Regions from separate parts of the Paenibacillus sp. FSL K6-4396 genome, predicted to be linked through region 1. Evidence: riboswitches for the same ligand, from Rfam matches in the RefSeq annotation. Region 1 holds a riboswitch; each other region holds the start of a gene.
The links. Region 1 has a riboswitch for thiamine pyrophosphate ahead of thiC (phosphomethylpyrimidine synthase ThiC). Riboswitches for the same ligand answer to the same signal wherever they lie in the genome.
Positions count from the first base shown of each region.

Region 1 (3,190 bases):
AAATTACAGGGGATTAAGTCTTATAAAAAGGAAAAATTTACACGTTGGCCTATTTTAATTTTGGCTCTTTTTGGTTTACAGATGAGACCGTTTCTCATATAATTTATGTAACCAAGTTTCATGTGATGAAACATGAGGAGGGCATTATGCCATGGAAGATCGCAAGTTAACCGTCCGGGCTGTGGAACGGGCGCTGGATATATTATTATGTTTTACCACACGCAGTGATCTGGGACTCACCGAAATTGCCAGCCAGATTGGCCTGCACAAAAGTACAGTGCACCGTTTGATGGCTACGCTGGAGGATCGAGGGTTCGTGATCCGCGATGCAGCAACAGAGAAGTACCGACTTGGCATCCGAATCTGGGAGCTGTCAGCTCATATGTCCCGCAGTGATGATCCCGCTATTCTGCTGCTGCCTGCGATGGAGCGACTGAGAGATCGATTGGGGGAGACGGTAAGTCTGTACTTGCGTGATGGGAGTGAAAGGATACGGATTCAAGCTGTGCAAAGTGATCAGGCGATCCGCCGAGTCGCTCCAGTGGGTGTTAGACTCCCGCTGTCTGTGGGCGCTTCCAGCAAAGTTTTGATGGCGTTTGCCACGGACGAGGATCGTGAAGAACTGATGAACGGGCCGGAATGGCCGGTGTTTATTGATCCCGCGGTGTATTTGGCGCAAATGGGAGATATCCGGGATAACGGATATGCGACGAGTTATGAGGAGCGTGAGCCGGGAGCTGCCGCGGTATCTGTACCGATTATGGATCGCCGAGGCAATATTGCAGCTGCTCTCTCGGTCTCAGGGCCTGTCAGCCGACTTTCGCAGGAGACATTGCATGAATACGCACCTGTGTTGAAGGATGCTGCTACGCAGATGGGGCTCATGTTATCCTGATGCTGATGTAAGTTTTTTTCCAAATTGAGTTGGTGTTCTGGAATATAAAGGTTGTTTTTGTGTTCCGGTTGCGCTACTCTGTAATGGACGGCCCATCGGGGTCAGCTTCATTGAATATGAACGGCGGCATGTGTGTGCCGCAACTTGTTAACGTTACTGGGGGAGTCCGAACTGTCCGGACTGAGACGGAATCGCATGAGATTCCGGACCCTTTGCACCTGATCTGGATCATACCAGCGTAGGGAAGTAATCGGCGATATGACCACAACCACCACATGATGTGACCCTTGTAGGGCTCCGTTTAGGAGCCGCATGAAGGTGCATTATTGGTGATGGACATAAAAGTCGGTTCCTTCGGGGACCGGCTTTTTTATATACAGTGAACGGGCGATATAGCACGTACTCCATCGACTTCTTTTTCAATAACCTGCGAAAGTGGGCTTGGATGATGAGAGAGAAGTCACCATAGATCCATGATCTGTGGTAACCTCCGTTCTGTTGTTAACTGTACATGAATAATGTCTCCCTCTGGTCTGGTGTATGATCGCTCTTTCTTCTCTGCGCTCTGTATGATTTGGGACAGGTACGTAAGCGAGCTAATGACGATACCAACCAAACAAGCGATGAACACTGAGGAGGAGACAATCGAACATGAGTACAGGAAATCAAACGGGACAACAAGCGATGGAACAGGAACATAACGGTCAGCAGGTGGAAAAAGAAACAGGAGCGGCCGGACGGGTTCAGCCCTTTCCGGGCAGCCGCAAAGTCTACATTCAGGGCTCACGGTCGGACATTGCTGTACCGGAGCGTGAGATAGCCCTTCATGACACGAATACTCCCCAAGGGGTGGAGCATAACGAACCGCTGCGTGTCTACGATACGAGCGGCCCCATGACCGATCCCGCATTTCATGCGGATATCCGTGCAGGTCTGCCAGCCCTGCGCACCCGTTGGATCACAGAGCGCGGCGATGTTGAAGCTTATCGGGGCCGTACGGTTAAACCGGAGGATAACGGACTGAAGCCCGGAGGGAAGAGAGCCGGCGCCGAAGAGTACCCCGGATTACGTGGCAAACCGCTGCGGGCACAGCCAGGACGCTGTGTGACCCAGATGCACTACGCGAGACAGGGAGTCATTACGGCAGAGATGGAATTCGCCGCCATTCGTGAGGGCGTGGAACCGGAATTTGTACGTCAGGAGCTGGCGAGTGGACGGGCCATTCTGCCATCCAACATCAATCACCCGGAGAGTGAGCCGATGTTGATCGGTCGTCATTTTCACGTGAAGATCAATGCCAACATAGGGAACTCTGCCGTATCCTCTTCCATCGAGGAAGAGGTGGAGAAGATGACTTGGGCAGTACGCTGGGGATCGGATACCGTGATGGATCTGTCCACAGGCAAAAACATTCATACGACCCGGGAATGGATCATTCGTAATTCTCCTGTGCCGATTGGTACGGTACCGCTGTATCAAGCGCTGGAGAAGGTGAATGGCGAAGCGGAGGCGCTGACCTGGGAGTTGTACCGTGACACACTCATAGAGCAGGCAGAGCAAGGCGTGGACTACTTTACGATTCATGCAGGTGTACTGCTGCGTTATATCCCGATGACGGCCAAACGGATGACAGGCATTGTGTCCCGGGGCGGGTCCATTATGGCAGCATGGTGTCTGGCGCATCATCAGGAGAATTTTTTGTACACTCATTTTGAAGAAATCTGCGAGATTATGAAAAGGTATGATGTGGCGTTTTCGCTGGGAGATGGACTTCGTCCAGGCAGTATCTACGATGCCAATGACGAAGCTCAGATGGCAGAACTGGCTACGCTCGGGGAACTGACGCAGATCGCATGGAAGCATGATGTGCAGGTGATGATCGAAGGCCCGGGTCATGTGCCGATGCACAAGATCAAAGAGAATGTGGACTTGCAGATGGAGATATGTAAAGAAGCACCGTTCTACACACTTGGGCCGCTAACAACTGACATTGCGCCAGGATATGATCACATCACGTCTGCCATTGGGGCAGCCATGATTGGCTGGTTTGGCACGTCGATGCTCTGTTATGTTACGCCAAAAGAACATTTGGGCCTGCCCAACAAGGATGATGTGCGCGAAGGGGTTATTGCCTACAAGATCGCAGCTCATGCCGCCGATCTGGCGAAAGGCCATCCACGTGCTCAACGCCGCGATGACGCATTGTCCAAAGCGCGGTTCGAGTTCCGTTGGCGTGACCAGTTCAACCTGTCACTGGACCCTGAACGTGCGCTGTCCTACCATGATGAGACGCTG
Region 1 covers NZ_JBBOCR010000001.1:713,600-716,789, forward strand. Annotated here, with positions in the region: gene MHB85_RS03355 (IclR family transcriptional regulator) at 152-895, shown strand; TPP riboswitch at 1,044-1,157, shown strand; gene thiC (phosphomethylpyrimidine synthase ThiC) at 1,580-3,190, shown strand, end outside.

Region 2 (3,190 bases), 240 kb from region 1:
AGCGGGTTCACCTGATATTTCAGGCCAGATTGCTGAATAACTTCAATGGCGCGATCTACATAAGGATAAGAGTTCTCGCCATTTGGCGTTTTTGGGATAACCTGAATGCTCAGTAATGTGCTTGCCATGAGAGATCACGGCTCCTTTCGTGATATATAAAATGAACTAATGACGGTTACACTTGCCACTTCGATGACAGAATAACCTTCCAATCGCTGTTATCCCCAGATTTTTTTGATTCCCTTTCTCTAAAGGGAAAATCCGGTGATAAAGGCGACCGCTTCGCTTTTTCACGTTATTTCTGTCCTCTCCGTCCTCGTGTAAATATTAAGTTCGTTTTATATGAGATATTTTATTGGGGTAAAAACGCGTTCGTATATGCTTTGCTCACGTCGACCTGTTCATCCAGCAGTTTTTTGCTAAACATCCAGTCGGTGTAGTTCTGCCACACTTCCTGTTTCTGTTCTCCCCAGCGCGGGGCGTCATCCGTGTACTTTGGACTAAGCCATTTCTGGCTTGCAAGTACCAAGTCCTTATCCAGATCCGGGACGGCCTTGATCAGAATATTCGCTGCGTCTTCGGGATGATCAATTGCGTATTGATATCCTTCTGAAGTGGCTTTCAGGAATGCTTTCACCAACTCAGGGTCGTTCTGAATCGTCTGCTCGTTTGTTACGAGGACAGGCGTGTAGTAATCCAATGCATCTGAATAATCCTTCACATACAACATGTCGATGGGTTCCCCGCGCAGTTCGGCTTCAATACCCGTCCAGGCGTAGAAAATCCATGCAAAATCAATGTCCCGTTTTACTGCGGTGAAAAAGTCGGCATCACCCATATTAATGTTTTTCACTTTCGATACATCGGCTCCGTCGCCTTCCATAATGGATTGCATCACGGCTTCTTCCACAGGCGAACCCCAACCGCCATAGGTTTTCCCTTCAAAATCTTTCGGTGACTTGATATTCCGATCCGCCGGAGCAGCGAACCCGGATGTATTATGCTGAATAACTGCTGCGATGGAGACGAGTGGAACACCTTGTGTACGGGCTTGAGTTACACTTTCCTGATAACTTACGCCAAAAGGCACTTCATTCGAGGCAACCATCGTATCTGCGCCGCCGGCACCTGGCTGGACAATCTCCACATTCAAGCCTTCGGCCTTATAAAAACCTTGATCTACAGCTGCATATAAGCCGGTATGATTCGTATTTGGTGTCCAGTCGAGTACGACTTTAATATCCTTGAGGGCTGCGTTGTCACCTTCGTTGCTGCTCTCCGTATTCGTGTTGCCGTTCTGTTCTGCCGGGGCAGCTTCTTTACCGCCACATGCGGCCACAGTCACCAGTAGTACACATAAGAGCAACAGTCCCATTGTTTTACGCCATTTCATCTGTGATTCTCTCCTTCGGTATGTCCGGCCGATTGGCACGGGGTACTCCTTGGCTTCATATCCAATCATCTTGCATAAATCGACAGATTTATACCAGTTGGATCTGGATGACTTATTTTTGTTTCGATAAATAAAACAAAAAAAGCGTCCCGTGATCCGGGACGCGTGCAGGCGTTAGAGAGGTGGCGTTCAGCCAGAGGGCTGTGCCATTTCGATATACTCCGATTCCTACGCTGGCATGATCCAGATCAGGTCTAAGGGTTAGTATCTTGGTGGGATACACTCTCAGCCGGCCAATTCCGACTCCCCTGGGAAACTATGAAGTTACGGGCATTACTAGGTGTAATTATAGGCCAGCGGGTGGAACGTGTCCAGTCAGGAACTGGATGGGGACAGATATGAACTTATCAAACAGGCCGTTATACAGATGTATATCAGCCTGTTTAGATGTGTTATTTTCAATAATTATCGTTGCGAATCATATAAGGAAATCTGGCTGAGTGTAAAAGCACCGGATAGTGGGTCATAGCCTAAGTGCTGAAGATCTGGAGGGCTTCCAACAAATACTTAGATCAAATCCGATGTTTGATATCTCGTCGCATAAGGGTTGCTTTCCCTATTTCAGTGATCAGCTTTTGAGCGTTTGGCCTTGAGCGGAGCAGCTTGATTCATTTAAACAACATAATTTAGATACAAAAGGAGATAGTACTGCTATACAAATAAATACTTTTACATACAAGTGGGGGAGTACTGAATGATCCTTAAAACCATAATCGCAATTATTTTGTCCTATAGTGTCTACGTTTTTTTCACGGCTTACCTTTTATTTTTGGTTCCGTCTCCATCGACTATTGAAAATACGGATATGCAAAAAACGTTAACAGAAGGAAGTACAACAGATCGCGTAATGCTCCTGGAGGACGGCTTTCAATCGGGTCAGGTGAGAATCCAGACCATTCGAGAGGCGAAAACAAGCATCGACCTGGCGTATTACTCCATCCAAAAAGGAAAAACATCTCAACTCTTTTTTGCTGCGTTATTCGATGCAGCTGATCGGGGTGTTCATGTTCGAATCATTTTAGACGGGATTTTTCACAGCATGCGCGGAGAGTTGCGTAATATTCCAGATGCCATTGCAGCTCACCCCAATGTGGAATTAAGATATTATGAACCACTCCACCTATTTATGCCATGGACATGGCATAACCGTATGCATGACAAGATCCTTCTTGTCGACAACACATATGGCATTATTGGCGGCCAAAATATTGGTGATAAATACATGGCATCGCAACCCCCAAAAGACTATGTATTCGATCGGGATGTCCTTGTTTACAATACAAACGATAATACGAACAGCACGGTTGTTGAAATGAAACAATATATAGATCAGTTATGGAACCATCCATTCACCAAACCAGAAAAACATGCAAAACGTCAGCATCATGCAAAGGGGCTAAAAGAGCTTTCTCAACTAGCTGAGTTATATCAAAAAGCTCAGGCTCAGAACGATCCTTTTGTTAAAGTGTTGCCAAAGGAATGGGTTCGAGGAGCGCTTCATTCCGACCACGTTGCTTTCATTCACAATCCAATTAAAAGGCTGTATAAAGACCCGATCATGTGGAGAACATTTGTTCATTTCGCCAATCAAGCAAAGTCGAAAGTGTACCTTCAGACGCCATATGCCATTCCTACCAAGAAAATGGAGAAAGCCGTACATCTGTCGATGAATCCAGAAACAGAATGGGTCATGCTGACGAATTCAATCCAACAGACCCCTAACCCTTTGGCTTTCGC
Region 2 covers NZ_JBBOCR010000001.1:477,263-480,452, forward strand. Annotated here, with positions in the region: gene MHB85_RS02295 (MTH1187 family thiamine-binding protein) at 1-128, opposite strand, end outside; gene MHB85_RS02300 (ABC transporter substrate-binding protein) at 353-1,393, opposite strand; TPP riboswitch at 1,601-1,713, opposite strand; gene MHB85_RS02305 (phospholipase D-like domain-containing protein) at 2,259-3,190, shown strand, end outside.
Region 2: linked by a shared signal. The riboswitch ahead of MHB85_RS02300 (ABC transporter substrate-binding protein) and the one ahead of thiC (phosphomethylpyrimidine synthase ThiC) in region 1 are both predicted to bind thiamine pyrophosphate.

Region 3 (3,190 bases), 3.4 Mb from region 1:
CAGCGAGCAACTCAGCGATAAGCCTGCCTGTTATCGCACTAAGCAAGATACCGTTGCGGTAATGCCCAAAGGCGGCGAACAGCCCGGGTATACTCTTGCAAGAACCTATATAAGGCAATCCATCTGGAGTTGCCGGTCTTACGCCTGCCCACGCTCGTATAAATTGTGCTTCCTTCATCCCAGGCACCCAGTGGGTAGCCGCTGTTAGCAGCTTTTGAACACCCTGTACAGAAACGTTCAAATCCGTTCTGCCTGGCAGACTGGTTGCCCCAAGCCAAACTTCGCCATTGGCTTTGGGAACAATATAGATATCCTCTGCATACACCGTTCTGTCAGGTCTGTACCCTGCATGTTCATCTGAGAACTGAACGGCGGCTATTTCACCTTTCACCGACCACACAGGCAAGCTCAGATTTACATGTCTCATCAACTCTTCACTCTGTAATCCAGCCGCTATAATGACATGTTTGCATTTCATCTCACCGATCGATGTGGTGATCCCCTGCACGCCGTGTTCGTTTGCTTGCACACGTATATCCTGTATGTCCTCCATAACCCGTGCTCCCAATGCTTGAGCGGATTCGGCGTATGCCTTCGTTAGATGGATTGGGAGAATTTCACTCTCGTAAGGTCTGTAATAGGCTCCATACGTATCTCTGTTGAGCCATGATGCCTCCTGTTGCACAACGGAACGATCCCACCATACCTCATCAGTAGAAGCAGACAACGCAGACTTCCGATTGTCCTTATACCTACTTAATTCACTGTATGAACGAAAAGGAGTTAGGAATCCCTGGCGTTGCAGGCCAGTCTCTACCTCACTGAGTGTAGCCATTAGCACCTGTTGTTCGATAAGTAACTGTCTACTCTGCCTGGCGAGCTTAGCCATCAAAGGATGAGCAAAATCCTCACTATCTGCCGCCAGCATTCCAGCCGCCGCGCAAGAAGTGCCTCCTGCAATCGCCGAACGCTCCAGCAACAGCACATCCTGTCCACGGGAAGCAAGCTCATATGCGATGGCACATCCAACAACGCCTCCGCCTACAATAATCGTTTCTGCATGAATCTTATCCGGTCTATCAGTAATGATCTTTTTCATCCTCTCATCTCCTTGATTCAGCGGCTCAGACCTTCTGTAGCAACGATACCCTGCCTTAATAATGCAGCCGCCCGATCCGGGGAAACGCTCGCCCATACATTCGAGATCACAGCAACTCCCTGTGCGCCTGCAGAGCGAATAGCGTGAATGTTTCCCGGTTTGATGCCCCCAATCCCCATGACAGGAATGGAGACACCAGAGCACACTTCAGCCAGAGCATATAATCCTCTTGGTTCAAGATCAGGCTTACTGTTGGTTGAGTAGACATGCCCGAAGAAAAGGTAATCGGCTCCCCGTTCTTCAGCGATTTTTGCCTCATCGATTGAATGAACAGATACACCCAGACGAATTCGCTGGACATTGCTTATAACAGCAGGGTTGTAGTTACGTATAGCCTCTTGCCCCCAATGTACACCGCCATAGATGTCATTCTGTGGTGGCAGTTCTGAACCATTGATAACGATGCGACAAGATGGAACGCCAACACCACGCAGACTTTCAGCCCAACCGATCTTTTGTTGCCATGAGAGTTGTTTCTCTCGTATATGGATGTAGTCCACCCATGGCCAAACGTCCTTTGCAGCTTTTACAAAAGATGCTTGATTCCCTACACCCGTAGATACAACATGCAGTTCAAATGATCCGTGTACACGTTCATGAGAAATTACCGTACTGTTCATCTCCTTCCAGGCGTGAATGCTATGAAAACACAAAAAAGCCACTCCCGTAGGGGAGTGGCTGCGTGTTAATTATAGGACCAGATGACTGACTGAAGCATACAGTTCATTTCGTGTAATAAAGCTATAGACCTTATAGCCTTAACGTTATACACGCAACTGCATGTTTCAATTCGTTAAGCAGACGGTTGAAATCCTTTCGAATTGCCGTTGCTCACGTCATTCACTGAAACGCGCTCGCCACTTCCCTACGCTGGTATGATCCAGATCAGGTGCAAAGGGTCCGGAATCGCATTCTTCCATCTCAGCCGCATCGTGCGGCCCCCCTAGTGTTCATATGAAGTTGTAGCCTATGTTACCATAGACGGATTTTTTTGTCACCGTCATTTCTGTTAAACATGGTCTTGAATCTTCTAGTTTTTCTCAGACCATTCTTCGACATTCCATGTTTTGGTAACCCAACCCTCGTAGAAATCAGGTTCATGAGATACAAGTAACACCGTTCCCTTGAATTCTTGCAAAGCACGCTGCAACTCCGCTTTGGCTGTGACATCGAGATGGTTTGTCGGCTCATCGAATAAAATCCAGTTGCTTTCACGCATCAAAAGTTTGCATAAACGAACCTTGGCTTGTTCTCCACCACTCAGCATGTTAAGCGGACGGGTAATGTGCTCATTTTTCAACCCACAGCGAGCGAGATGACCCCGGACCTCATTCTGGGTCAAATGTGAAAACTCATTCCAGACGTCCTCGATAGGCGTGATATTTCCAGCACGAACTTCCTGCTCAAAATAGGCCGTTTCGAGATAATCTCCCAAAAAGGTCTTTCCACTGAGTGGAGATATTTTACCCAGAATTGTTTTCAGCAGTGTCGATTTACCCACACCATTACAACCTACGATGGCAATTTTCTCACCACGTTCAATTGTCATCGTCATTTTGGGCAGCAAAGGATACGTATATCCAATTTCAAAATCAATGCCCTCAAAGACCGTTTTGCTGCTCGCGCGGGCATCCTTGAATTTGAACGTTGGTTTAGCTGCTTCATCCGGACGATCAATACGTTCAATTCTGTCCAGCTGTTTCTCCCGGCTCTTCGCTCGACCTGAAGTTGAAGCACGTGCCTTGTTCCGCTGAATGAAATCTTCCTGTTTCTTGATGTACTCTTGCTGCTTCTCGTATGCATCAATATGCTGGGCTTTATTCATATCAGCCATCTCGAGGAACTTGTTATAGTTCGCTGCATATCTCGTTAATTTGGCAAATTCCAAATGATAAATGACATTTACGACTTCATTCATGAATTCCGTGTCATGGGAGATTAAGAGGAACGCGTGCGGGTAGTCCTTCAGGTAACGTGACAACCATTCAATGTGTTCTACATCCAGATAGTTGGTCGGCTCATCCAGCAAAA
Region 3 covers NZ_JBBOCR010000001.1:4,083,813-4,087,002, forward strand. Annotated here, with positions in the region: gene thiO (glycine oxidase ThiO) at 1-1,099, opposite strand, end outside; gene MHB85_RS17660 (thiamine phosphate synthase) at 1,117-1,812, opposite strand; TPP riboswitch at 2,005-2,114, opposite strand; gene MHB85_RS17665 (ABC-F family ATP-binding cassette domain-containing protein) at 2,190-3,190, opposite strand, start outside.
Region 3: linked by a shared signal. The riboswitch ahead of MHB85_RS17660 (thiamine phosphate synthase) and the one ahead of thiC (phosphomethylpyrimidine synthase ThiC) in region 1 are both predicted to bind thiamine pyrophosphate.

Region 4 (3,190 bases), 3.0 Mb from region 1:
CTGAACCGATATCTTCACCAAGCATCGTATTGCTGTATGCTTGCTTAGCCAGATCGATCCATTTATTTGCCCGATTAAGACACGCTTCTCCTATCGGATTCGCAAGTGCATCAAGAGCTTTTTGCCGGAAGTCGTTCAATTTTTCCAAATCCTCAGGCGTTGCATAGTAGAGTATTTTTAGGTCGGTTAGGCTGGATACGTTGGAACTCTCCAAGGTGGATTGCTCTTGTATTCTTGAATCCCATGGCGTGCAATAGATATCATATCCAACGTCATCCAAGATGAAGCAATCGGATATTTCCCATCCCTTTTCTGTATTATTTATGATAACTAAATCAAGATCGCTCTTCTCGTGAAAGTCACCGGTGCTAAATGAACCAGTAAGCCCAATAATGGCGATATCCTCTAGAAAATCTCTTTTTACGCGTTCAATCACCATGTTAATGAGCAGTTCATTTTTGTCCAGCAGCTTCTTCTTTATGATTTCGTTCATTCGTTACACCTCTTTGTATGATCCGGCCGTCCTTCATCACAACAACCTTAACTTGAGTCTATCGATTTAGAGGTGCGGTTACTATGTATAAGTTGATTTAAGTCATCTTTGCACAAAATCCGCTAAACCGTCGAAATGACGAGTTAGCGGATTTCATTAGTTCTTTGTATAGACTATTTTCTTTATGCTTTCGCAGGACAAGAAATACCGACCCGCCAACTCCTCTATCCTGACTCCATTGCAGAATAAGGATTTAATCTCAGCGTTTCGAGCAGAGACCCTACTCTTGCTCTCTGTTTTCTCGCCCCATTTTAGGTGCGCCTCTTTGGGTTTTGGGATATAAACCAATTCCCCTTGAACGTATTCTTGAATGATCCGTAACAATTCTTCCGGAAAAATAGACTCGGCTTTTGAATATTTCATGGGCCTCACTCCTTATTTAATAGATCAATAAGGTGCAAAGCCAGTTAGTAGAATATTACGATTCGTCGTTGGCAATGTGATTATTCCCGGGCTCTATGCAAAGCATTGCCATATCCTTCACTGGCTTTGCATAGAGCCGTGCATGTAAGAACCCTACCCCGATTGTTTTCAATAGCCTCACCTCCATAGAAAATAGATAGTTGCTATTTGCTTATTATATCAGGGCTTGTTGTTGAAATGTTTAATCATCTCTTTTTGGGCTGACACGTTCTGATTATTCGCTGTACTCATCTTGATTAGCTGCTCTCTAATTGAATTAACTAACATTGAACTCAAGGCTCCAGCCCCCATGACATCTCCCAAAAATCAAGCTCAAAACGACTGCACATCACGAAAATATCCTCCATCCGTTGGTACGTTCCCTCGCTACAGCCTTCTAATAGTTTATCCGTTAACGTCACAAGGGATTGATTGCTGTTGTTGTATTCAGAGGAAGCATATCCTGTGATCCACTCTCCGTAAAAAGGATGCTCAGCTGCACCTGGTTTTTGAGCAAGGACTTGACCAATCTCTGCATAACTCCATGAGCAGGCCAGAATGGATACAAGTACTTCTGCTATGCCACCCGCATGGGAAACAGAGAGCATATAGTTAGTGTAAGCTGCATTTTTCAGTGCAGGTTTTACCTGAAAAACATGATCCTCTGTAATTCCTAATCGCTCCATATAAGAACGATGAATTTTCATTTCGCCATTCAAGATGTTATCTACGTTTTTACTAAAAAACTGCATCAATTTGGGATCGTGCGACTTGACGATACCTAGTGCAAATACACGGGCATAATCATACAGGTACAAGTAGTCTTGCAGCAAATAATAACGAAATTGTTCGACCGGTAAGGAACCATCTCCGATTCCTTTAACAAAGGGATGCTCGAGACATTCCTTCCACACGGGCTGTGCTGCCTGATACAGTCTCTCTGAAATAGTCAACATATGTTCCTCCAATTCATAATGTACGTATTTAAAAACAAAAAAACGAAACATCCTATGGATGTTTCGCAGACAAATACACTAAAACAAGGGGGTTCGCATGAGCTACCCAAGTCAGCGTTTCATCGTTGCATCCCTACGTTGGCATTATCCAAATCAGGTAAGGTCGGTTTAACACCCTCTCAGCCGGTTAAGGCTCCCTCGCAAACGGTTGTATGTAGTTGATAACTTTCTTATCCCCATAAAAGAGAAAATAACATCCATTTAGTATATCAAGGGCTGTTAAATATAGTCAAGGCAGATTGTATCGCCCCTTATCACCCTTCGGTGACTTATGTAAACGATGAAAACCATCACAACAATGGTTGAGTTTTAGCCACTGTTATGATGGTTTCTATTCTTGCGATTACTGCCGATGGTTTAATGCCCGAGTTTGTTCTTTCCAACAAAAGTGATTATTCCGTACTGGGAAGTGTTTCTCCAGCTCTCATTGGTCATATCATTCCACTTGGCTACGTTCTGCTTACCTCCGCCCTGGTTGTCATTAATTTGAAGCTCGAAACCGAGAACATTTCCTGCTTTGGGTGTCAGTGAATGTAATTGGATTCTGGCTTCTACGAGATATCCTTGATTTGTTTTCTTCACAGCACTTACAAGGCGTCCGGGTGAGGCCCCCCCTGCAAAGGTTCCCACATTGTCTGCACTGATTCTGAACTGGGCATCATCATATTGAAAATACGGTGTGCGCTGGTGATTCTCGTCCAGGAAAATCTCAACCGAATCCTGATCCCATGGGTTAATGCTGTCTGTAATGATGTTTGGATCAGTGACGTCGATCAGCAGGTATAGATACTCACCTGACCACATTGCGCGAGCCACTGCCTCTGCACCTTCGCTCTGGTTCAACCGTTTTACTTCAAATGGTACAGCCTTATTCCATAGGGCGTCTTTCTTCCCATCAATCTGAACAATCCCTTGCACAGCTTGTGCTGATTTGGGCATAGGAGCAAGTTGAATCACGCCGTATTTGCTTGTATCTTGCTCCTGTGATTGTGTTCGATCATTCCAGTACAGTGGATTATAAGGTTGTGTCCCACTTGCACCGCCATCAGTCACACGGATATCCAAGCCGGCTTCATATTCTGATCCGACTTGGATACCACCCCATGGAATGGACAATTCAACCTGATATCCGGCTTTTGTCTCACGTACACGATATGAACGTTGCTCCGTGCCCTCAGCTTTACCCGACCGCTTAATGATTACGTGTCGGTCATCTGCT
Region 4 covers NZ_JBBOCR010000001.1:3,692,236-3,695,425, reverse strand. Annotated here, with positions in the region: gene MHB85_RS15980 (nucleotidyltransferase domain-containing protein) at 1-493, opposite strand, end outside; gene MHB85_RS15975 (CD3324 family protein) at 650-916, opposite strand; gene tenA (thiaminase II) at 1,249-1,911, opposite strand; TPP riboswitch at 2,024-2,121, opposite strand; gene MHB85_RS15965 (endo-1,4-beta-xylanase) at 2,329-3,190, opposite strand, start outside.
Region 4: linked by a shared signal. The riboswitch ahead of tenA (thiaminase II) and the one ahead of thiC (phosphomethylpyrimidine synthase ThiC) in region 1 are both predicted to bind thiamine pyrophosphate.